2 regions of the Nonomuraea mangrovi genome follow, and region 2 is predicted to be linked to the other one. Evidence: riboswitches for the same ligand, from Rfam matches in the RefSeq annotation. Region 2 holds a riboswitch; the other holds the start of a gene.
What was found. A riboswitch is a leader RNA that binds a small molecule or an ion and turns the genes downstream of it on or off. The one in region 2 is predicted to bind glycine.

Region 1: it holds a riboswitch for glycine, as region 2 does, so the genes downstream of both, gcvT (glycine cleavage system aminomethyltransferase GcvT) here and gcvP (aminomethyl-transferring glycine dehydrogenase) in region 2, are expected to answer to the same signal.

Annotation. Positions count from the first base shown of each region.
Region 1 is NZ_JBHUFV010000050.1:329,405-338,491, reverse strand. It holds gene gcvH (glycine cleavage system protein GcvH) at 1-148, opposite strand, end outside; gene gcvT (glycine cleavage system aminomethyltransferase GcvT) at 145-1,230, opposite strand; glycine riboswitch at 1,264-1,359, opposite strand; glycine riboswitch at 1,360-1,457, opposite strand; tRNA gene ACFSKW_RS34230 (tRNA-Leu) at 1,507-1,590, opposite strand; gene bcp (thioredoxin-dependent thiol peroxidase) at 1,670-2,143, opposite strand; gene ACFSKW_RS34220 (DUF3618 domain-containing protein) at 2,251-2,580, shown strand; gene ACFSKW_RS34215 (amino acid deaminase/aldolase) at 2,582-3,769, opposite strand; gene ACFSKW_RS34210 (DUF6286 domain-containing protein) at 3,870-4,478, shown strand; gene ACFSKW_RS34205 (hypothetical protein) at 4,478-4,972, shown strand; gene ACFSKW_RS34200 (LysR family transcriptional regulator) at 5,039-5,989, shown strand; gene ACFSKW_RS34195 (M28 family peptidase) at 6,085-9,087, shown strand, end outside.
Region 2 is NZ_JBHUFV010000003.1:377,421-386,507, forward strand. It holds gene ACFSKW_RS01960 (hypothetical protein) at 1-41, shown strand, start outside; gene ACFSKW_RS01965 (hypothetical protein) at 25-852, opposite strand; gene gcvP (aminomethyl-transferring glycine dehydrogenase) at 1,025-3,865, opposite strand; glycine riboswitch at 4,014-4,105, opposite strand; gene ACFSKW_RS01975 (MerR family transcriptional regulator) at 4,140-4,760, opposite strand; gene ACFSKW_RS01980 (bifunctional nuclease family protein) at 4,954-5,424, opposite strand; gene ftsR (transcriptional regulator FtsR) at 5,659-6,285, opposite strand; gene ACFSKW_RS01990 (FHA domain-containing protein) at 6,309-6,812, opposite strand; gene ACFSKW_RS01995 (sugar phosphate nucleotidyltransferase) at 7,017-9,087, opposite strand, start outside.

The DNA of each region.
Region 1 (9,087 bases), on a different contig from region 2:
CGACCTCGGGGAGCTGCACGTAGACCACGTCGCCCAGCGCCTCGGCCGCGTAGGCGGTGATGCCCACCGTCACGGTCAGGCCGTCGTCGAGGCCGCCGACCCACTCGTGCTCCTTGGTGTAGCTCAGGTCGTCAGGGATGGTGCTCACTTGTTCCTCCTGTAGAAAGGCAGCTCAACCAGGTCCACAGCCTCGTGACTGCCCCGGATGTCAACGGTCAGACCTTCTTCTATCCCAGTGTCCACGTACGCCATCGCGATGGGCCTGCCGAGGGACTGCGACGGGGCGCCGCTGGTCACCTCTCCCACGACGGCACCGTCCTTGGTGACAGGGAATCCGTGGCGCGGGACCCTGCGGCCCGTCGCGACCAGGCCGACGAGGCGGCGGCGCGGCGGAACGTCCTTGGCGGGCTCGAGCGCGGCCCTGCCGACGAAGTCGCCGGGCTTGTCGAACTTCACCACGCGGCCGAGCCCCGCGTCGAACGGCGTGAGCGAGACGTCGAGCTCGTTGCCGTACAGCGGCATGCCGGCTTCGAGGCGGAGCGTGTCGCGGCTGGACAGACCCGCGGGCATGATCCCGTACGGCTCGCCCGCCTTGGTCAGCGCGTGCCACAGGGCGACGGCGTCGGCGTTGCGGACGAACAGCTCGAAGCCGTCCTCGCCGGTGTAGCCGGTGCGGGCGATGAGCGCCTCGGCGCCGGCGACGGTGCCGGGCAGGCCCGCGTAGTACTTCAGGCCTTCGAGGTCGGCGTCGGTGAGGGCGGAGAGGATCTCCTGGGCGCGCGGGCCCTGGACGGCGATGAGCGCGTACTGGTCGGAGCGGTCGTCGACGACGGCGTCGAACCGCTCGGCGCGCTCGGTGAGCCGGTCGGCGACCATGAGGTAGTTGGAGGCGTTGGCGACGACCATGAACTCCTGGTCGGCCAGCCGGTAGACGATGAGGTCGTCGAGCACGCCGCCGCTCTCGTTGACGATCATCGTGTAGCGGGCGCGGCCGGGCACGAGCGCGGACAGGTGTCCGACGAGGGCGTAGTCGAGCGCCTCGGCCGCCTGCGACCCGGTAACGAAGATCTCCCCCATGTGGGACAGGTCGAACAGCCCGGCCCGCTCGCGGACGGCGTTGTGCTCGGCTGACTCGCTTCCGTAGCGCAGCGGCATGAGCCAGCCGGCGAAGTCGGTCAGCGTCGCACCGAGACTCTCGTGTACGTCGCGCAGCGGTGTCGGTCGGGACATTGTTCGCACCTCAGAATGGGTCGGATGCCAGGATCCTCCCCCTCTGTCATCGGTGCCTGAGAGCTTCGCCCGGGTTTGCCGGACTTTCACCTTCGGCGAGGCCCCGCAGGCCTGCTTTCCAGAGGTCACCTGGCCCGCGCGGTCCTTTGCCTTGAGAGGTTCGCGGGGAGGGCTTGCTCCTTCAGGGTTCCTGGCCGGATGCCAGGACGCTCTCCCGCGTGGGTTCATCGGTGTCTGTAGGCAAGAGTAGTACGGATTGGCCCGCCAAGGGAAAGGTGCGGGCGGGGGGACTCGAACCCCCACAGTGTCTCCACCAACAGGACCTAAACCTGCCGCGTATGCCTATTTCGCCACGCCCGCGCATCCGCCATCAGCTTAGCGCCCGGGCAGGGGCGGAGACACTCGTTTGCGATCAAGCCCGCGAGCTTGATCGAAGACGTCAGGCCAGCCCCAGCTTCTTCTTCAGGCCCGCCACGTGCCCCGTGGCCTTCACGTTGTAGAGGGCCTGCTCGATCTTCCCGTCGGCGTCGATGACGAACGTCGAGCGGATCACGCCGACGACCTCCTTGCCGTACAGCTTCTTGGCGCCGTACGCGCCGTAGGCCTTGTGGACCTCCAGGTCGACATCCGACAGCAGCGGGAAGGTCAGCACGTCACGCTCGGCGAACTTCACCAGCTTGTCCGTCTTGTCCTTCGACACGCCGAGCACGACGAAGCCCTCGTCGGTCAACTGGCCGAGGTTGTCGCGGAAGTCGCACGCCTGCTTGGTGCATCCGGGCGTCATCGCGGCGGGGTAGAAGTACAGGATGACGCGCTTGCCGCGGTAGGCGTCGAGGGAGACGGCGTCGCCGCCGGCCACGGGTAGCGTGAAGTCCGGAGCGGCGTCTCCCGGCTGGAGCTTGGTTTCGGTCACGGGCTCAACCTAACCAATCGGCGGGACACATTTCGCCCTCGGCCTTCGCCCGCTGTGCCGTACGGCGACGCGACCTGACAGACTGATCACCCTGAGAGAGGAGAGCCATGGCCGACACCGACCCTGATGAGCTGGAGCGCAAGATCGCCCAGACGCGCGCCGAGCTCGCGCAGACCGTCGACGCCATCGCCGACAGGGTCAGCCCCAAGCGGGTGGCCCAGCGGGGCGTGGAGGAGGTCAAGTCAAGGGCCGAGCATTTCGTGGCGTCGGTCGGCGACCTCGTGGGGGTCACACCCAAGCCGGTGCGTTTCGGCGACGAGCCCGAGGACGTGTGGGAGGACGAGCGGCCGATCGGCACCGCGCTGATCGCCGTGGGCGCGGTGCTGGTGGTGGGCGCGGCGATCATCCTGTGGCGCGGCAGGCGCCGCAGGAGGTGAGTCAGAGGAAGGTCTTGCCCTCGCCCCTGTAGGTCGGGACCTCCTCGACGACCTTGTCGCCCTCGATCAGCAGCAGCGTGGCGAAGCGCTCGCACAGCTCACCCGCCTTGGCGTGGCGGAACCACACCCTGTCGCCGACCCGCAGGTCCTCGGCGGGCTGGCCGAGCAGCGGGGTCTGCACCTCGCCCGCGCCCTCGTCGCTGGAGTAGCGCAACCCGGCCGGCAGGTACGGCTGGGGCAGCCGCGAGGGGCCGGGCGCCCCCGAGGCGAGGTAACCGCCGCCGAGCACCGTCACCACACCGAGCGCCGGACGCCGGACGACGGGCAGCGCGAACAGCGCCGCGGGGCGACCGCTGAAGCCGCGGTAGAAGTCGAAGAGCCGGGGGTGGAAGAAGCCCGAGCCTGCCGCGCACTCGGTGACGGCCTTCTCCCTGACCGTGCGATCGACGCTGCCGGTGCCGCCGCCGTTGACGAACTCCAGCTCGGCCAGCTGCCTGACGGCGTTGACGACGCGGCCGCGCCGTACGATCAGCTCGCGGGCCGAGCGGGCCTGCATCAGCCTGATGACGCGGGCGAAGGCCGCGTTGCCCGGCGGGTCGTCGCCCACGCCCGCGATCTGCGCCTCGTAGGCCATGAGGCCGACCAGGCGGAAGGCGGGCCGCTTGGCGATCTCGGCGGCCAGGTCGGCGGCGTGGACGGGCTCACGGACCGGCGAGCGCAGCGCGCCGGCGCGGAACCGCCCGCCGAAGGCGACGTACCCGGCGTCGAGGTCGAGGCAGAGCCGCAGGACGGAACCGGCGTCATGGATCGCCGACTCGATGAAGTCGAGGTGCTCGACGGAGTCGACCATGAGAGTGATCTCCCGCGCCGCCTCCTCGGAGGCCGCCAGCGCGGCCAGCGCCGCCCTGTCGGCGGTGGGGTAGGCGACCAGCACGTCGGTGAAGCCGTGCGAGACCAGCCACAAGGCCTCGGGCAGGGTGAAGGCCATGACGCCGCGGAAGCCGTCCATGGCGAGGATGCGCTCCAGGATCGGGCGCGAGCGGACGGACTTGCTCGCCACCCTGATCGGCTTGCCGCCGGCCCGGCGGACGAGGCTCTCCGCATTGGCGCGCAACGCCTCCAGATCGAGGATCGCGAAGGGCGGCTCGAACTCGGCGGTGGCCCTGTCGTAGCGCTGGCGGTCGTCCATAGAAGCAGGGTAATACCGATTTTCGTCGGCAAAGATCCCGTAAACCGGCGGCGGGGAAGGCTTTATGGCCTGGCGGGTCCCTGTACCTCTGGTCGGTGTGATGACAACACTCCAGGAGCGCCTGCCTGGCGGAGCCGCTCTGGGCGAGCGTGAGACGCCCCGCCGCAGGGCGGCCAGAGTGCTCAGACCTGCGCGTACCCCCGCGGGCGTGGCGGTGGCCTTCACGCTGTCGGCCGGGCTGGCGCTGGTGTCGGCCGAGATCCTGGCCACGCTGATGGGCGGCAGGCTCGGACTCGTGCCGGTCGACGAGGTGGTCGCCATGGCGGCCGCGACCCCATGGTCCGACCCCGCTCTGATGCTGGGAGCGCTGGGGGTGGCCGCCACGGGCCTGGCCCTGCTGGGGCTCGCCCTGGTGCCGGGCAGGTGCAGGCTGGTGGCGCTGGAGACCGCCGACCCGAAGATCGTCATGGCCATCACCAGGACGGGGTTGCGCAGGACGCTCAAGTCCGTGGCCGAGGACGTCGACGGGGTGCGCAGCGTGCGCGTGCGGCTGCGCCGCCGCCTGATCGAGGTCGCCGTCGTCTCCGACGCCGAGCGGTCAGGCGAGATGCTGCGCAGGACCGGCGCCGCCGTCGGCGAGCGGCTGAACGGGCTCGGCGCGATGTGCGCGGGCGAGGTCGTGGTGCGGCTGCGCAGGAGGGGGCTCTGATGCGGCAGTACTCCGGCAACAGGATCGGTCTCGGCGTGGTCGGCGCGGTGCTGCTGGGCGCGGGCGTCTACGCCTACCTGCGCGGCGGCGGCGAGCTCGGCAAGGGCAGGAACACCAAGGTCATGGAGGCCGACCTCGACGGCTTCGTCGCCGCGCACCCCTTGATCTCGTGGGGGCTGGCGCTCGCGCTGGTGCTGGCCGCCATGCTGGCCACCCGGTGGCTGTTCATGGCGCTCGGCTGGGGCAGGCTCGGCAACCGGTCGGGCACGGGTACGGCCCTGCTCTGCGTGGGGTTGAAGGACGTGGACGGGATCAGCCGTACCAGCGTGCGGGTGGTGGGTGAGGACCGGCTGCGGCTGGCGGTGACCTGCCCCATCACCGCCGACGTGGGCGCGGTGGTGACCAAGCTCGACCGCGAGATCGTCGGCAGGGTCCGCCGCGACATCGGCGAGGACGACATGGGCGCGATCGTCCGCGTGCACGTCCGTCGCTGACGTGCCCCCGTGGCCGCCACCTGATTGGGCCTTACTGGAAAGCTTCTTTACTTTTAAGCTCGCGGTGTGGACCTTGAGGTTCGTCACCTGCGGGTGCTGTGCGCCATAGCGGACACGGGAAGCATCTCCAAGGCGGCCGCGACCCTGGGCATGTCGCAACCCGGCATCGCCGCGCAGCTGCGCAGGATCGAGCGGATGGTGGGCGGCCCGCTGTTCGACCGCTCGCACGACGGTGTGAGCCCCACCCCGCGAGGCGAGTGGCTGCTGACGCGCTCGCGCTCGCTGCTGCCCGCCTTCGACGAGCTGCGGCGCGACGCCGCCCGCTACGCCACGCCGCCCGGCGGGCCGCTGCGGATCAGGGTCGGGTGCGCGCCGACCCGGCTGGCCATCTACCTGGCCCGCAGCCTGGATCGGCTGCTTCCAGGCGCGGAGGTCAGCCTGCGCACCGAGGCGACGTTGGACCCGCTGCCCGGGCTGCTGGAGAGCGAGCGGATCGAGTTGGCCACCCTCGACGACTATCCGGGGCACGAACTGGTCGCTCCGCGGGGCACGCGGTACGCGGTGATCGCCACCGAACCGCTGTTCGTCGGGCTCTCCTCCCGCCACCGCCTGGCGGGGGCCGAGGAGGTCGAGCTGCGCGACCTGGCGGGAGAGGACTGGGCGCAGCCCGCGCTGCTGGAGTCGGGGCCGCGCGAGCACATGCTGACGACCTGCGCCGAGCACGGCTTCACGCAGCGGGTCGCCTACGGGGTGAACCTGGAGGTGGCGCTCGACCTGATCGGCGAGGGCAGGTGCGTCGGGCTGTTCCAGGCGACCGCGCCCGCGAGGGACGGCATCACGATCAGGCCGCTGCGCGGCGCCCCGCTGCGCTTCCGGCACCTGCTGGGATGGCACGAGAAGGGTCCGCTGGCGCCGCTGGCCGACGACCTGGTGCAGACGGTGACCAAGACCTACTGGAGCGAGGCGCGGCGCGCGCCGGCGTATCAGGCCTGGCTGAAGCGACACGGGCGGATATAACGCAAAATTATAGGAAAATGTTGGGTTACTAAGGCTTTTACTCTCGCGGTCAACTTGGGGCAACTCCCGCCCTAGACCCCCCGAGGAGCACGAGAGTGAAACCCACCCTCCGGCTGGGTGCCGCCGCCACGCTCGCGTTGGCACTGGTCATGACCACGACCGCGGCGGCGGATCCGCCCACCCCCGCGGAACGCCGCAACGCCGTCTCCGCCGCCCAGAGCGCCCTCCTGGCCAACAGCGAGGCCCTCTTCGCGACCCCCGACGACGACTTCACGCTCGTCTCCTCGGTCGGCGGCGTGCGCGGCCTGCAGTACCTCACCTACGCCCGCACTCACGCGGGCCTGCCCGTCTACGGCGGCGACGTCGTCGTCGCCACCGACGAGTCCGGCCAGGTCGTCCAGCAGGTCACCACCGGCCAGCGGGCCAGGCTCGCCGTCCCCGACGCCGCCACCGTCAGCGCGGGGCAGGCCGCGCTGACCGCCCGCAAGCGCGTGCCCACGGTGTCCGCCGTCGGCACGCCGACCCTGTCGATCCACGCGGCGGGCGAGCGCCCCCGCCTCGCATGGGAGGTGGTCGTCGAAGGGCTGACCGCCAAGGCGCCGAGCAAGCTGCACGTCTACGTCGACGCCGTCACCGGAACGATCGTCGACGAGTGGGACGAGGTGCGCGCGGGCACCGGTAACAGCTACTACAACGGCAACCCCGTGCAGATCGCCACCTCGCCCTCGTACTCCATGGTCGACCCCGGCAGGCGCGGCATCCAGTGCGGGGGGCAGAACGGCCAGGCCTACACCGGCACCGACGACAGCTGGGGCAACGGCACAGGGACCAACCTGGAGACCGCCTGCGTCGACGCGCTGTTCGCGGTCCAGAAGGAATGGGACATGCTGCGCGACTGGCTGGGCCGCCAGGGGATCGACGGCCGCGGCGGCGGCTTCCCCGCGCGTGTCGGGCTGGCCGAGGTGAACGCCTACTGGACGGGCTCCTACACCACCTTCGGCCGCAACTCCGCGGGCACCCAGCAGCTCACCGCGATGGACGTGGTCGGCCACGAGTTCGGCCACGGCATCTTCCACACCACGCCGGGCGGCCCGGGCAGCGGCAACGAGACCGGCGGGCTCAACGAGTCGACCGGCGACATCTTCGGCGCGCTGACCGAGCACTACGTCAACGAGCCCGCCAACCTCGACCCGCCGGACTACCTGGTGGGCGAGGAGGTCAACCTGAGCGGCTCGGGCCCGATCCGCAACATGTACAATCCTTCGGCGCTCGGTCACCCCAACTGCTTCCGCCTGCCCGCCCCCGAGGTGCACGCGGGCGCAGGACCGCAGAACCACTGGTTCTACCTGGTGGCGGACGGCACCAACCCGCAGGGCAAGCCGGCCAGCTCCAGATGCGACAACGGCCAGGCGATCACCGGCATCGGCATCCGCAAGGCCGGCGAGATCTTCATGAGCGCCCTGAACACCAAGACCCAGCCGTGGACCCACGCCAAGGCGCGCGTCGCCACGCTCAACGCGGCCAAGACCCTCTACCCGGGCAGCTGCGTCGAGTTCAACGTCGTCAAGGAGGCCTGGTCAGGCGTCAGCGTGCCGCAGCAGACCGGGGAGCCGACCTGCCAGCAGGGCAGCGACTTCACGGTGGCGCTCGATCCGGCCTCGCGCACGGTCCAGCCAGGCCGGCAGGCGTCCACGACCGTGCGGACGACCGCGATCGGAACCGCACAGTCGATCACCCTCGGCACCGGCACCCTGCCGTCGGGCGTGACGGCGAGCTTCTCCCCCGCCACCATCACCGCAGGCCAGAGCGCCACGCTGACCCTGTCCACCTCCTCGGGCACCCCGGTCGGCACCCACTCCGTCAGCGTCCTGGCCGACGGCACGGAGGTCGACAGGCAGGCGGCGTTCTCGCTGACCGTCGGCACGCCGCCCGACCCCGGCACGCCCGACATCCCGGTCGCCAACATCACCGCGCACCTGAGCCAGCTGCAGAGCATCGGCCCGCGCCCCTCGCCGAGCACGGGATACATCTCCGCGCTCACCTACATCAAGGGCAAGCTCGACGCCGCCGGCTACACCACCCAGGTCCAGAACTTCACCTACGGCGGCGCCACCCACCAGAACCTGATCGCCGACTGGCCCGGCGGCCCCGGCAACCAGGTCGTCATGCTGGGCAGCCACCTCGACAGCGTCAGCGCGGGACCCGGACTCAACGACAACGGCTCGGGTTCCTCCTCGATGCTCGAGCTCGCGCTCACGCTCGCGGGCCGCAACCCCACCCTGACCAAGCACGTGCGCTTCGCCTGGTGGGGCGCCGAGGAGCTGGGCCTGCGCGGCTCGCAGCACTACGTGCAGACCAGCGGCGTGTCCGGGATCGAGGCCTACCTGAACTTCGACATGACCGGCTCGCCCAACCCTGGCTACTTCGTCTACGACGACGACCCGCAGTTGCAGCGGCTGTTCAACGACTACTACGCCTCCATCAACGTGCAGACCGAGATCGAGACGGCGGGCGACGGCCGCAGTGACCACGCCCCGTTCAAGAACGCGGGCGTCAGGGTCGGGGGCGTCTTCACCGGCGCCGAGGCGATCAAGTCGGCCGCCCAGGCGGCCAAGTGGGGCGGCACCTCAGGCCAGGCGTTCGACCGCTGCTACCACTCCGCGTGCGACACCTACCCGGCGAACGTCAACACCACGGCGCTCGACCGCAACGCGGACGCCGCGGCGTACGTGTTGTGGAAGCTCGCCGTCGGCGGCACCGCGGCCGACGACTACTCGGTGACGCTGAACCCGTCGTCGGCGACCGTCCAGCCGGGACAGACCGCCACGGCGACGCTCAGCACGCAGGTCACCTCGGGCGGCCAGCAGAGCGTCACGCTCTCGGCGGCCGGCGCGCCCGGCGGGGTGAGCGTCACCATCAGCCCGCAGACGATCACCTCGGGCCAGACCGCGACGGTGACGCTCGCCACGGCCTCGGGTACGGCGCCGGGGGCGTACCCGATCACCATCGAAGCCGACGGCGCCAGCGCCGACCACTCGGCCCGCTTCACGCTGACGGTCGGCGGCGACGGGGAGACCACGTGGGCCGCGTGGACGCCG
Region 2 (9,087 bases):
TCAACGTGGCCGCCGCCGGCGCCCTCATGCGCCGGGACTGAGGGACTCCCCGTCGAGGTCGCGGTGGAGTCGCAGGCGCACCTGCGCGGCCAGTTCCTCGTCGGGGTGGGTGAGGCCGTAGTCCCAGACGCGCTCGGCGTCGTCGGCGCGCCCCCGTAGCGGCAGCGTGCGAGCGAGCAGCTCGATGGCCAACGCGCTGGTCTCCGCCTCCTGGCTGAACTCCACCGCGCCGGCGAACTCGGCGCACGCCAGTTCGAGGTGGGCGATGCCGAGCAGGACCCGCAGCCGCCCCTCGTGCGCGCCTTCAGCCAGTGGCAGCGCCTCGACGAGCACCGCGGCCGCCTCTCCAGGCTCGCCGCCGTCCAGCAGCAGCTCGGCCAGCTCCTGGGCGGCGCGGGAGCTCAGGTCGGGGTCGCCGACCGCGATCGCCGCCCGCAGCTCGCGCTCGGCCTCCTCCTCTCCGGTGGCCAGGTGAGCCAGCGCGAGATGCGCCAGGGGAAGATAGGCGGCCGTCCCGACGCCGATGACGGCCTGCCACGCGCCCCTGGCCTGCTCGGCGTTGCCCTCCCGCTCGAAGCCGCGCGCGAGGTGGCAGGCGGCCTGCGCGGCGTACTCGGGGTGTCCCGTGGCCAGCGCGGCCCGGGCGGCGGTCCTGGCGCCCGCCAGGTCGCCCCGCTCCTCCAGCACCACGGCGAGCCCGACGGCGGCCTGCGCCCTGTCGTGACCCTCGGGGTCGGCGGACAGCTCCGCGAAGATCGCGGCCGCGCCTTCCAGATCGCCGCTCTCTGCGAGACGGCGGGCCCGCTCGAGCGGGCCGGTGGTCAGCGGGGTGTCGAGCTCGGGGGACGTCAACAAGGCTCCTTCGACGGCGACCAACCGATGGCGATCAACGTCGAGCCTAACGATTTCGGGCCGCCGCGTCGCCCGACATGACCATCCTGTGCACCGGTGTTGGCTCCGGCCCGACGAAGCCGGACGGGCGGCCTTCCGTGGGAAGGCCGCCCGTCCTCGGTCGCTCGATCGGTCAGTCCTCGTACGCCGACAGGGGCGGGCAGGCGCAGACCAGGTTGCGGTCGCCGTAGGCCTGGTCGATCCTGCGCACGGGCGAGAAGTACTTCCCGTCGCGCAACCCCTGGACGGGGTAGGCGGCCTCGGTCCGCGTGTACGGGTGCGTCCACTCGTCGGCCACCAGCGACTCCGCGGTGTGCGGGGCGTTGCGCAGCGGGTTGTCGGTCTTGTCGTAGGAGCCGTCGGCCACCTTGGCGATCTCGCCGCGGATGGCGACCATCGCCTCGACGAACCTGTCGATCTCGGCCAGGTCCTCGCTCTCGGTCGGCTCGATCATGAGCGTGCCCGCGACGGGGAAGGACATGGTCGGCGCGTGGAAGCCGTAGTCGATCAGGCGCTTGGCCACGTCGTCGACCGTGACGCCGGTCTCCTTGGTGATCTGGCGCAGGTCGATGATGCACTCGTGGGCGACCAGGCCGCCACGCCCGGTGTAGAGCACGGGGTAGTGCGGGGCCAGGCGCCTGGCGAGGTAGTTGGCCGACAGGATGGCCTGCTCGGTGGCGGCCTTGAGGCCCTCACCGCCCATCATCCTGACGTAGGCCCACGAGATCGGCAGGATCCCGGCCGAGCCGTACGGCGCGGCCGAGACGGGGCCGACGGGCGAGCCGTTGTGCAGCGGGTGTCCCGGCAGGTAGGCGGCCAGGTGACCGCGGACGGCCACGGGACCCACGCCGGGCCCGCCACCGCCGTGCGGGATGCAGAAGGTCTTGTGCAGGTTGAGGTGGGAGACGTCGGCGCCGAACTCGCCCGGCTTGGCGAGACCGACCAGGGCGTTGAGGTTGGCCCCGTCGACGTAGACCTGGCCGCCCGCCTCGTGGACCTTGGCGCAGACCTCGGTGATCGTCTCCTCGTAGACGCCGTGCGTGGACGGGTACGTCACCATGATCGCGGCCAGCGTGTCCGCGTGCTTGGCGATCTTGGCGTCGAGGTCGGCCAGGTCGACGTTGCCGTCGTCGTCGCAGGCCACGACCACGACGCGCATGCCCGCCATGACGGCGCTGGCGGCGTTGGTGCCGTGCGCGGAGGAGGGGATGAGGCAGACGTCGCGGTGGGTGTCGCCGTTGGCGCGGTGGTAGGCGCGGATGGCCAGCAGCCCGGCGAACTCGCCCTGCGAGCCCGCGTTCGGCTGGATGGAGACGGCGTCGTAGCCGGTCACCTCGGCCAGCCAGCCCTCCAGCGTCTCGACCAGCTCGACGTAGCCGCCGGCCTGCTCGACGGGCGCGTAGGGGTGGATGCCCGCGAACTCGGGCCAGGTGATGGGCTCCATCTCGGTGGTGGCGTTGAGCTTCATCGTGCAGGAGCCGAGCGGGATCATCGACCTGTCGAGCGCGATGTCCTTGTCCTGGAGCCTGCGCAGGTAGCGCAGCATCGAGGTCTCGGAGTGGTGGCTGTGGAAGACCGGGTGGGTGAGGTAGTCGCCTTCCCTGACCAGTTCCCCGGGCAGCGCGTCCTCACCGGCCAGGTCGGTCAGCGAGACGCTCACGCCGAACGCGGCGGCGACCTGCTCCAGGTGGGCCAGGGTCGTCTTCTCGTCGCAGGCGATCGAGACGTGGTCGGCGTCGGCCGCCCACACGTTGATCCCGCGCTCGGCGGCGGAGGCGACGACCTGGGGGGCCCTGCCGGGCACGCGGGCCAGCACGGTGTCGAAGAAGACGTCGTGGACGACCTCGACCCGTCCCCCGCGCAGGGCGGCGGCGAGCGTGACGGCCATGCGGTGGGTGCGCTGGGCGATGCGGCGCAGCCCCTCGGGGCCGTGGTAGACGGCGTACATGCCGGCGATGACGGCCAGCAGCACCTGGGCGGTGCAGATGTTGCTGGTGGCCTTCTCCCTGCGGATGTGCTGCTCGCGGGTCTGCAGGGCCAGGCGGTAGGCGGGGTCGCCGTCGACGTCCACCGACACGCCGACGAGCCGTCCCGGCATCTGCCGCTGCAGGCCCTCGCGGACCGACATGTAGGCGGCGTGCGGCCCGCCGAAGCCGAACGGCACGCCGAAGCGCTGCGAGGAGCCGATCGCGATGTCGGCGCCCAGGTCGCCGGGGGCGGCGACCAGCGTCAGCGACAGCAGGTCGGCGGCGGCCACCACCAGCGCGTTGTGCGCGTGGGCCGCCTCGGCCAGGGCGCGGAAGTCACGCAGGCGGCCGGAGGCGCCCGGGTACTGCACGAGCACGCCGAAACACTCGGGCAGCTCGCCGTCGAGGGAGTCGACGACCAGCTCGATGCCCAGCGGCTCGGCCCTGGTGGCCAGGACGGCCTTGGTCTGGGGCAGCGCGTCCGCGTCAACGACGAAGACGTTGCTCTTGGACTTGCCGGCCCTGCGCGCCAGCGTCATCGCCTCGGCGGCGGCCGTGGCCTCGTCCAGCAGGGAGGCGCCCGCCACGTCGAGGCCGGTCAGGTCGGAGACGACGGTCTGGAAGTTGAGCAGCGCCTCGAGCCTGCCCTGGGAGATCTCGGGCTGGTAGGGCGTGTAGGCGGTGTACCAGCCGGGGTTCTCCAGCAGGTTACGCCTGATCACGGCCGGGGTGATCGTGTCGTAGTAACCCAGGCCGATCATCGAGGTGAGCACCTTGTTGCGGTCGGCCAGCGCCCGCAGCTCGGCGATCACTTCGGTCTCGCCGGCCGCGGCGGGCAGCCTCAACTGGTCCTTGGCCCTGATGGCCTCGGGCACGGCGACAGCCACGAGGTCGGCGACCGACTCGAAACCGACCGCCTCCAGCATCTTGGCCTGCTCGGCGTCCGAGGGACCGATATGACGGGTCGCGAAAGGCGGGGCAGCGAGGTCGCTGAGGGGCTCGGTCATGGATCTGCCTCCCAAGGCTGATGGAGAGCGCACGGGCTTATGCCGGGTCTCCCCCTCTGTCATCAACCTGAGAGGTTCGCCCGCGATTCCGCGGGCTTGCACCGTCGGTGAGACGCGCCTGGCTGGCGTGCCTGCTTTCCAGAGTTGCCTCACCCGAGCGGTACTGGATGCCTGAGAGATTCCGGGGAGGGTTGCTCCTTCGGCGCCCCGGATGCCCGGGGACTCTCCCGCACGGGGTCGTCAGCTACAGGCCTAGGCTACCAGCGTTCGGGGATCAGCCCAGTCGGCGAGCCTTGCGGCGCTGGGCCAGTTCGTCAGCGGGATGGTCGGCCGGGACGGTGTCCTCGACCGCCGCCCGTTCCCCCGGCAGCTCCGCGAGCGATCCCTCAACTTCGCGCCAGACCCTGCCCAGCGCGATACCGAACACTCCCTGACCGCCTTGCAGCAGGTCGATGACCTCGTCGGCCGAGGTGCACTCGTAGACGCTCACTCCGTCGCTCATGAGCGTGATCCTGCTGAGGTCGCCGACGCCCCTGTCTCTCAGGTGCTGGACGGCGGTGCGGATCTGCTGGAGCGACACGCCGGTGTCGAGCAGCCGCTTGACGACCTTGAGCACCAGGATGTCGCGGAAGCTGTAGAGGCGCTGGGAACCCGAGCCCTGAGCGGCTCTTATCGTGGGTTCGACCAGGCCCGTGCGCGCCCAGTAGTCCAGTTGCCTGTAGGTGATGCCGGCCGCCGCGCAGGCCGTGGGGCCGCGATAGCCGATGTCGCCAGGCAGAGTCGTAGGCTGCTCGTCGAAGAGCAGGCCCTGCTCACCCGCACGCTGGCGCGCACTCTCGCGCCGCACCGGGTCTTCCTGGCCGGCCGTCTTTCCCTCGCCGCTGCTGACCGCCACGCGGACCTCCGGCTTTCTCTCATCCCGTGGTCTGATCTGGGGGTTCGCAAAGGACAACCACAGGTTTCACTTGCACCGTAGGACCGTGACCATCCGCAGTCAACGATCCGGCTCGGCGCGTCGTGAAGCGTAAATGCAGTGAAATGCGTACCCCAGGTGTCGGCCAAGGGTACGAGCCTTCACGAAGGGAGTCCTACCCAGCGCGTCCGAAGTCCTCGGGCGTGATGGTGTCAAGGAACTCCCTGAACTTCTCCACCTCATCCTCCTGGTCATCAGGGATGATCACCCCGGCCTCCTGCACGACCTCCTCGCTGGCGAAGATCCGCGCACCGGTGCGCAGTGCCAGGGCGATGGAGTCGGACGGGCGCGCGCTGACCTCGACGCCGTTGGAGAACACCAGATCGGCGAAGAAGATCCCGTCACGCAGAGCGACGATGTTGACCGCGCGCAGGCCGACGCCCAGCGCGCTCAGCACATCCCTGAACAGGTCGTGGGTCAATGGCCTGGGCGGCGGCTCCTCCGCTTGGGCAAGGGCGATGGCCGTGGCTTCGGTCATTCCTATCCAGATCGGGAGAAACCTCTCACCCTGCGCCTCCTTGAGCAGAACGATCGGCTGATTTGTGGGCATTTCAACGCGAACGCCCACTACCTCCATCTGCAACACGGGCTGCTCCGAATTCACGATCCATGGGCCGCAATCTTCCGCACTTCAACGTAACACCCACTGGGTAAGTAATATCCCTGCCCCTGAGGCTCCCAGCCAACCTACCCGCCTCCGTGATCCCTTCGCTCACCGCCTCCACCCCCTACGGCGTCGGCGGAGCGGGCGTTCGAAACTCTCGCAGCGGCCGCGCGGGAGCGCGCCGGACGTGTCCCGAACGGGTATGGCGGCCGGGACTCAGCCGCCGAGAACAGAGCGGACGGCGGCCCGCAGAAGGGCGGCGTGCAGGTCGAGGAGCTGCCCCGACAGCTGTCTGGCCGTCTCGCCGGCCTCGCCGATGGCGCCGGGGGCGCGCCGTTTGAGAATGGGGGCGACGGTCTGCTCGACCAGACCGGCCTCGCGCTCGGCCGCGGCCTTGACCGCGCGCAGGTGCCTGGCGTGCAGGCCGTACTTGGCCAGGGAGCCGACGCTGCGGGCCACGTTCAGCGCGTCCTCGTCATAGCGCCTGGCGACCGGCGCGAGCAGGCCGTAGTCCTCGAGCTCGGTGAGCGTCTCGTCGTCGAGCCCGCTGGCCTCCAGCAGCTCGGCGCGGCTGAACCTGACCTCCTTGGCCTCGGGCAGGGCGCGCGGGCGGCCGAGCTCCTCGGCCATCTTGTCCTTGATGACGCGCAGCGGCAGGTAGTGGTCGCGCTGCTCGGTGAGGATGAAGCGCAGCTGCTCCACGTGCATGTAGGTGAACTTGCGAAACCCGGAGGGGCTGCGCTCTGGCTCGATCAGCCCCTCGCTCTCGAGGAAACGGATCTTGGAGATGGTGACATCGGGGAAGTCGCCCTGCAGCAGGGCGAGCACCTCCCCGATGCTCATGTGCGACCGCGCCGCCTGGGAGCTCATGCGCCCCGCGTGAGGAAGACGAGGCGGAACTTGCCGATCTGCACCTCGTCGCCGCTGTGGAGGGGAACCTCCTCGATGCGCTCCCTGTTGACGTAGGTGCCGTTGAGGCTGCCGACGTCGCGGACGGTGAAGGCGCCACCGGGATGCCGGTAGAACTCCACGTGCCGCCGCGAGACCGTGATGTCGTCGAGGAAGATGTCGCTCTCGGGGTGCCTGCCCGTCGTCGTCAGGTCACGGTCGAGGCGGAAGCGGCTGCCCGCGTTGGGGCCGCGTGTCACGACGAGCAGCGCCGCGCCGGGCGGGAGTTGCTCGACGGCGGCCCGCTCGGCAAGGAGGGCGTCGGCCGTCTCCGCCTCATACGCCTCGATTCCCGCGACGGAGATCGTCGAGGTGGTGTCTCCCGAGACCTCATGTCTGGTCAGCGGCGACCCACACCGGGAGCAGAAACGGGCATCCTCGGGGTTGGCATGACCGCACTGCGTACAGTAGACGTACGGCATCTATCGGCTCGGCCTCCTACCGCGAGAACGCGGCGACGGTTGATCAGGACGCCCCACGCCTCTCGCTCGTTCACGATTGCGAATGCCGCAACTTACGCTGATCACTGGCAAAGGTCAAGGCGGGACGCCGCACGGCGGTTCGGACGGTGACAAAGTTACCGCCGAGCCGCCCCCAAGGTCCATGCCGCCGCGCCACTTGTGTTGTCACGTTCCTGCGGCCTGCTCCACGACGCGCGCCCATCTGTCAAGGAATGCCTCTGCTGTGTCGAAATCGTGCGCTTCGGCCCACAGGTCGGTGGCGGGTTCTGAGGCGGCGGGCAGGATGAGAGCCCAGCGCCCGTCGTCCCCGACGACCCGCACGCCGTCGGTGGTGTCGACGCGGAAGCCCTCGGCGGCCTCGATCACCGAGCGCATCACCGCCCCCTTGGTGGCCCACGGCGTCGGGACCGTCCGCTTGAGCAGCTTGGCCTCCGGGATCCGCGCGTCGATCTGGCTGAGCGTCAGACGGGTGCGGGCCACGAGGCCGAGCAGGCGCAGGAAGGCGGCCAGGCCGTCCACCGTGGGCCCGAACTCCGGCACGATGAAGCCGCCCCTGCCGTCACCCGCGAAGATCATGTACGGCTTGGCGGCCGCGGAGGTGAGCGCGTCGAGCGAGGTGGAGGTCCACTCGACCTGGACGCCGTGGAAGCGGCACACCTGCTCGGCCACCCTGGTCGTGGTCACCGGTAGCGCCACCCTGCCGCGGCGGCGTTCGGCGGCGACCAGGTCGAGCACCACCAGCAGCGCCCGCTCCTCGCTGATGAGCTGGCCCATCTCGTCGACCAGGGCGATGCGCTCGCCGACGGGGTCGAAGCGGACGCCGAAGGAGGCGCGTGAGGAGCCGACGAGTTCGGAAAGGCGCTGCAGGTCGCGGCGGCGCTCGGCGAGCGTCTCGGTGGGCGAGGCGGAGTCGAGTCTGGCGTTGACGGTCAGCACCTCGACGCCGAGACGGCCGAGCAGGGTGGGCAGCACCACCGAGGCGGTGCCGCCCGCGCAGTCCACGACGACCTTCATGTCGTTGACGCCCGTCATGTCGACGCAGCGCAGCAGCTCCTGCGCGTAGTCCTCGACCGCTCTGGCGGGGAAGCTCAGCTCGGCGATCTCGCCGGGGAAGGCTCTGCGGAACTCCTGGCGGGAGAAGACGCGTTCCAGCTTGCGCTGTGCGGTGGGGCTGAGATCGGCGCCGTGGGAGTCCATGAAGACGATGTCGACGCTCTGCGGGTCGCCGGAGGTGGTGCGCAGCGCGATGCCGCCGCTGGCGGGCCTGCGGGAGGTGTGGAAGCGGGCCACGGGCAGCGGCATGGCCTCCAGGTCGAGCACGTCGATGGCGCCCGCGGTCAGCGCGCTGATCACGGCGCGTTTGAGCGCCCTCGCCGCGCGGGAGGAGTCGCGCGAGGTGATGACCTGGTCGCCCTTCTTCAGGGTGGTGGCGTAGGCGCTGGCCAGCCGTACGCAGAGCTCGGGGGTGATCTCGACGTTGACCAGGCCGCTGACGCCGCGGGGGCCGAACAGGCTGCGCTGGCCGCGCGACTCCCAGATGACGCTGGTGTTGACGACCGCGCCCGCCTCGACGGTCTTGAAGGGGTAGACCTTGACGCCGCTGGAGACGTACGCCTCGGCCTCGATGACGCACTCGTCACCGACGACGGCGTTCTCCTCGATACGGGCGCCGGTCATCAGGTCGGTGTTCTTGCCGATGACGCAGCCGCGCAGGTGGGCGCCCGGACCGATGTAGACGTTGTCGTGGACCACGGCGCGGTGCAGGAAGGCGCCCTCGCGCACGACGGCGTTGCTGCCGAGCACGGTGTACTCGCGCAGCTCGGCGCCCGCCTCGATCTTGACGTAGTCGCCGATGAGCAGCGGGCCCTTGAGCACGGCCTCGGGGTCCACCTCGGCGCCCTCGCCCACCCAGACGCCCGGCGACATCTCGAAGCCGCCGACGTCGAGCTTGACCCGCCCTGACAGCGCGTCCGCCTGGGCCTTCAGGTAGCTCTCGTGGGTGCCGACGTCCTCCCAGTAGCAGTCGGAGACGTAGCCGTAGATGGGCGCGCCGCGTTCGAGCAGGCGGGGAAAGACGTCAGAGGACCAGTCGACGGCCTCTCCCGCGGGGACGTCGTCGAGGACTTCGGGCTCCATGACGTAGATGCCGGTGTTCACCGTGTCGGAGAAGACCTGGCCCCAGGTGGGCTTTTCGAGGAAACGCTGCACCCTGCCCTGATCGTCGACGATGATGATC